Regions from separate parts of the Latilactobacillus parafuchuensis genome, predicted to be linked through region 2. Evidence: riboswitches for the same ligand, from Rfam matches in the RefSeq annotation. Region 2 holds a riboswitch; the other holds the start of a gene.
What was found. A riboswitch is a leader RNA that binds a small molecule or an ion and turns the genes downstream of it on or off. The one in region 2 is predicted to bind thiamine pyrophosphate.

Region 1 (3,142 bases), 1.1 Mb from region 2:
TCGCTTAGCTAATGATTCACATTACGGTTTAAGTGGTGTTGTGTTTGGGGGTTCGCCTGAACACGCCACTAAGGTCGCCAGCCAATTAGAGACTGGTTCGGTATTTGTTAATAGCTTCGGGGGTACTTTACCAGAATTACCGTTTGGGGGCGTTAAAAATTCAGGTTATGGCCGTGAATTAGGCCGTTTCGGGATTGAAACCTTCGTCAACAAAGAAACGATTGTCACCAAGCACAATCCAATCAATCTAGATGATGCCTTTGGTGGCTTTGTTTAAACGGATTATCAAAAAGTTATTCTGAAATGACCGACATTCAGAATAACTTTTTTGTAGATTAAAGGCTTAAAAAAGTAGGTAGGTGGGCACCGATTTTAAGCCTGAAAAAGATTAATCTATTCTAGTTTACATAATATATATTATACGAAGTTGTATCATAATCATCAAGAGAGGCTTCTTTAATCGATTTAGTCTGTTTAATGCACTTGTTTTAAACCACCAGATTGACTTAATCAATTTAGTGACCGATAATTCGTTAACCGAATTGCGTTTTCAGTTCCATTCTGAATTGCTGCATGACTGCTTGCCGTGTGATTCAGCCTTAAGATTCAACTACCATAGTCCAGCCAGTTGATCAATCGTTGAGTTGGATTCGTTAGCATGAACTTTAAAAACCATTAAATTAGCCTGAAAATACCGTAAATTAATGATTTTAAACCGATATTCAGCTCATTTAGATGCTCATTAAGTTGATTTGAGCTAAATTGTAGCTATTTAGCGGGTAAAACACCTAGGTTACGTGGCAAAAGCGTTGATATACCGGTATTTATCTATAATCAGCAGTCGATTGCAAACCACCAATGTCAACCTGATCAGCTGGGGCGCTATTTTAAGATTAAACAAGTGTTGTTAAAATTATGGTTTTAACAACACTTGTGGCATTTTCACCTTTTCTTTGCTAAAATTAAGTTATTCGGTTTCTAAGGAGTTTTAATCATGGATCAATTACGTTATCTAGAATTATGTGAACAACGTTTAACTAGCTTGCCCGATTACGTTCGTAAATTTTATATCAATCGACAGGCTAACGCCTATTCCTCGGCGACGCTCTATCAATACCTGCAAGAATACGTACGCTTCTTCTCTTGGCTGATTGACGAGCAGATCGTAACGGTTGCTGAACCGAGGTTAATCCCCCTCACCGCGCTTGAGAAGATGAAATTAGAAGATATTGAACTCTATAAGATCTATTTGATGAACAAACGCAAAGCTAATCACCACAAGCTCTCCTTTCAGGCCGTTAATCGCTCAATTAACGCTTTAAATGCACTCTGGTACTTTTTAACGATTGAAGCGGAACAAGCCGATGGTGAGCCTTATTTCTATCGTAACGTGATGAAGAAGGTTAAATTACTGAAATCATCCGAAACTATGGCGACCCGTTCACGACACATCGGTCAGAAGCTATTAACCGGCACTAAAAAACACGATTTTATTGATTTCATGCAGATGACCTATCCAAAACAACTTTCTAATCGGCAATTAGCCTCTTACCAGCAAAATTGTGAACGCGATGTCGCCATCTGCGTCTTAGCATTAACCACTGGCATTCGCTTATCCGAATTGGCACAAGCTAATTTAGCGGATCTGAAATTAGAACAATTAACCGTGACCGTTATTCGTAAAGGCGGCCAACAAGATACGGTCCCAATTGCACCCTGGGGCCAACCCTACTTACAAGAATACGTTCAAATTCGTCAGACGCGTTATGCAACAACCGCCAATGAGCACGCATTATTCGTAGCGAAATATCGTGGTCAGGCGAAACGGATGAGTAATTACGCTATTGAAAAATTGGTGGCAAAATATTCTGAAGCTTTCGGAGTGCGCTTAACGCCGCATAAATTTCGGCACACTTTAGCAACTGATTTAATGACCGCGACGCATAGCGAAACAATTGTGGCAACCCAATTAGGCCAAACCACGACCCAAGCCACCCATTTATACACGCACGTTGTCGATGATGAACAACGCGCAGCCATGGATAAAATGGAATGAGTCGAAATCGATTACTTGACACGGGTGCTGATTCAGGTATACTGAAAACGTTCTTAAAATTAAATATTAACCATCACAAAGGGGAGCCATTGGCTGAGAGTGATAATAATCAGACCCTTCGAACCTGTTTGTTAAGACAAGCGTAGGAATTGTGATGGAGTTGAATATAACAACTCCTTTTTTGTGTTGGTTGACCAGAAAAGGGGTTTTTCTATGCGTCATCAGCGTTTATTGATTCAAATTGAAGGAGCAATTTTAGCGGCCTTTGCAGTTGCTCTGGAATACGTACCACATACTGTTGGGCCATCTGCAATTGAAGTTTCATTTGGTCTTATTCCTATCGTGATCTACAGTCTACGGCGCGGAGCCGTGCCAGGCATGATTGCAGCGTTTATTTGGGGGACGTTAGATTTAATTCTTCGCGGACTTGGCAGCGGCAGCGTGTTAAACGTTTGGCAAGGACTCTTCGAATTTACGGTTGCCTTCATCGTGGTTGGCCTTGCTGGTATCTTTCAGCATCAAGTTCAAACCAGTATTCGGCAACACCGAAAAGTTAAAACGTTAGCATTATTGTGGTCGGCCGCGCTAGTCGCCAATTTCGCTAAATATTTCTGTCACTTTATTGCCGGTGTGGTTTACTGGGGCTCTTATGCACCCAAAGGAATGAATCCGTGGTATTATTCGCTCGTGATTAATGGTGGTAGTTTTATCGTGACCTTCATTTTGACCGGGATTGTCGCAGGCGTGTTATTCGCCATGTTACCGACGATTTATTTACCCAAAGATATGGCGTTTGATCAACAAGCTGCTAAATCATAACATCAAAAAAACCGTCACCTAAAATCAGGTAACGGTTTTTATTTGCCTATTATTTGAGTAATGGTCGATCTTTACGAGCCTTCAGTGAATATAAAATTGAAACTGTATCGACGACTTCTTGGAACATCGCCCCAATTAAGGCGGGCACAATTCCGGTACTAGCAATCAGCATCAAGACGACACAGATGGCAATCCCAATTAATACGGATTGGCGGGCAATACTCATTGTATCCCGAGCAATCTGAACGGCACGACTAACCCGGTTTA
Region 2 (3,142 bases):
ATTGGTGCATTACTGTTGAAAAGTTCTTTCAAAGCATCCGCGACGAATTGCACTTCAGTCCCGATAATAATTTGAATATTTGTCTGATCTAAGACGTTAATCCCAGCAACACCAGCCGCTTTAATGGCCGCTTGGTTCGCTTTACCCGTATCTGCTAATTGAAGGCGGAGACGCGTGGTACAATTATCAATCACCTTGATATTGGCTTTACCACCGATGGCAGCGTAAATCTTTTTAGCTTGAATCATGAATTTATCATCATTTTTATCAGTTGCGACGGCTGGTGCATCGTCAACAACTTCTTCAACTTCACGCCCGGGTGTCATCAAGTTAAATTTCTTAATGGCAAAGTTAAAGCCGAAGTAATAAATTGCGGCCATTGCGAGCCCTTCAACCAATAACATCAATGGTTGGTTTGCAACTGGATTCTTTAAACTTAAAACATAATCGACTAAACCAGCACTAAAGGCAAATCCGGCTGTCCAGTGGAAGAATGCGGCGATTGCCAATGAAATACCAGTAAAGGCTGCGTGTAACACGTAGAGTGGCCATGCCACAAACATGAATGAGAATTCAAGGGGTTCAGTTACCCCTGTAAAGAATGAGGCAAAACCAGCAGCTAACATTAATGAAGCTGTTGCTTTTTTACGTTCAGGACGCGCATTTTTATAAATCGCATAGGCCCCAGCTGGTAATCCAAACATCATCACTGGGAAGAAACCAGCTTGATACATACCGGTCTTACCAACAATGGCCGTCCCGTTAGCGATCGATTTAGCACCGCCTAAGAAATTCCCGATATCATTAATATTCGCAACGTCAAACCAGAACACTGAATTCAACGCATGGTGTAACCCGGTTGGAATCAATAAACGGTTGAAGAACCCGTAAATCCCAGCCCCGGCCCAACCAAGATTAGAAATTGCTTTACCAAAGGCCACTAATACGGTGAAGACTGCTGGCCAAACGAAGTATAGGATGGCTGAAACAACGACCATGGCAGCGGCGGCCATAATCGGTACCAACCGTTTCCCACTAAAGAAGGACAGCGCCATCGGTAACTTCACGTTATGGAATTTATTGTACATGGCAGCGGCAATTAAACCGGCTAAAATCCCAATTAAGACGTTCCCTTCAATCTTACCAAAAGCAGGATTGACTTTAGCGATGTCTGATAACCCTTGCATCGCTTGAACTGAAGCAGGTGCTAAGATGGTCTTCGGTACTAAGAAAGCTACCAAACCAGCTAAGGCTGCGGCCCCATCTTGATCCTTCGACATCCCTAAAGCTAAACCGACGGCAAATAGTAATGGTAAATTATTTAAAATCGCGCCACTACCACCGGCTAAGAAAATCGTGAAGATGTTAGCATTTGAATCGCCATTGCCAACCCAGTTAGCAATCCCCATTAAGATGGCAGCTGCTGGTAATACGGCAACTGGTAACATCAATGAGCGACCCATTCGTTGTAAGTAATTTTTCATTGCGAATACTCCTTAATATTTTTCGATGTTTTCATTAAACCATTAACAGTTAACAGACGCAAGCGCTTAATTTTTGGTATAGACCTTTATAGATGGCTTTTAAAGCGGTTTCTTTATTTAAAAAAACATTGGTCTATACCTCGTGTATAACTGACTATTTAAACAAATTATTTTCAACAATTATAAAACGGTTGCAAAAGCGACGGCATCCCGTATACTAAGGGTACAATTAAATCGCTTTGCACTAGGGGTGTTCTTTAGAAGAACTGAGATAGATTGATTCAATCTAATCCCTTCGAACCTGTAAGTTCAGACTTGCGTAGGAAAGTGCTCCCTTGCTTATTTGTTAAGCCACTTTTCTATGCCGTCGTGCAGCCAAAAGTGGCTTTTTTGATATTCTAAGGAGGCTCTACCATGAATCAGACCTTATTGAACCAACTGCGGCACACAAATCCAATTGTGGCCAACATCTCGAACCACGTGACCGTCGACCAAGTCGCCAACGTCCAAAACGTGATTGGCGCGTCGCCCATTATGTCCAGTGCACCTGAAGAAGCGGCCGATATCGTTGCGATTGCCCAAGCGATAACCGTTAACATCGGCACGCTCGCCCAACCCCAGATTGATCAAATGGTCACGTTGTTGCAAGCCGCGTATCAAATGCACAAACCGGTTGTCTTAGACCCGGTCGCCGTCGGTTCCTTAACGTATCGTCAAGGCGTAATCGATCAACTACTCACTTTAGGCACCCCCGGTATTATTCGTGGAAATGCCGGTGAGATTGCCTATTTTGCCGGGATTGACTGGCAAGCTAACGGGATTGATGCCGGGAGTGGTCAAGCCGACATCGTTGATTTAGCGCGACAAGCCGCTCGTAAACTGAACACTACGATTCTATTAACGGGTCCAACAGATGTGGTCACCGATGGTCAACGGACGACCCAAATCTTCAACGGGACCCCGCTCTTCCAAACCCACGTCGGCTCTGGTGATATGTTAACCGGCGTTTGCGGTGCGTTCGTCGGCATGCTACCTGACGATCCTTATCAAGCAGCCGTTGCCGCAGCCACTACTTTTGCCGTCACTGGTCAATTAGTTGCTGAAGCGATGCCACAACCGTTACCTGGTAGCTTTTATCTGCAATTATTAGACCGTTTGTTCACGGTGACGACCGAAGAAATCAGTCAAAAAGCCCAATTAAAGGAGTCCAATTAAGATGAACGACTTTCCACAAGCCCTAACGATTGCTGGTTCCGATAGTGGTGGCGGTGCTGGCATGCAAGCTGACATTAAAACGATGCAGGAACGCCACGTTTTTGCCACCAACGTGGTCGTCGCGATTACCGCTCAAAACACACTCGGGGTGCAAGACAGTTTCCCGTTGCCCCTTGAATTGATTACTAAACAATTTGAATCATTGGCAGCCGACTTCCACATTAAAGCCTGTAAAACCGGTATGTTAGCCGATGCCGCACACGTGGCGGCCGTAGCCGAAAATTTACGGCGCTTTGACTTTGGCCCGCTGACGTTAGACCCCGTCATGATTGCTAAGGGTGGAGCCGCACTTTTAACCGAGGATGCGATCACGACTTTACGCAACGAATTATTGCCTCTCGCAACCGTCCTGACGCCCAACTTACCCGAAGCCGAAGTCTTGA

Region 1: it holds a riboswitch for thiamine pyrophosphate, as region 2 does, so the genes downstream of both, thiT (energy-coupled thiamine transporter ThiT) here and thiM (hydroxyethylthiazole kinase) in region 2, are expected to answer to the same signal.

The regions. Positions count from the first base shown of each region.
Region 1 is NZ_CM143875.1:1,972,288-1,975,429, reverse strand. Features, by position in the region: gene ACVPPQ_RS09770 (NAD-dependent succinate-semialdehyde dehydrogenase) at 1-277, shown strand, start outside; gene xerS (tyrosine recombinase XerS) at 995-2,056, shown strand; TPP riboswitch at 2,126-2,222, shown strand; gene thiT (energy-coupled thiamine transporter ThiT) at 2,270-2,875, shown strand; gene ACVPPQ_RS09755 (heavy metal translocating P-type ATPase) at 2,925-3,142, opposite strand, start outside.
Region 2 is NZ_CM143875.1:840,014-843,155, forward strand. Features, by position in the region: gene nagE (N-acetylglucosamine-specific PTS transporter subunit IIBC) at 1-1,484, opposite strand, end outside; TPP riboswitch at 1,721-1,827, shown strand; gene thiM (hydroxyethylthiazole kinase) at 1,899-2,699, shown strand; gene thiD (bifunctional hydroxymethylpyrimidine kinase/phosphomethylpyrimidine kinase) at 2,701-3,142, shown strand, end outside.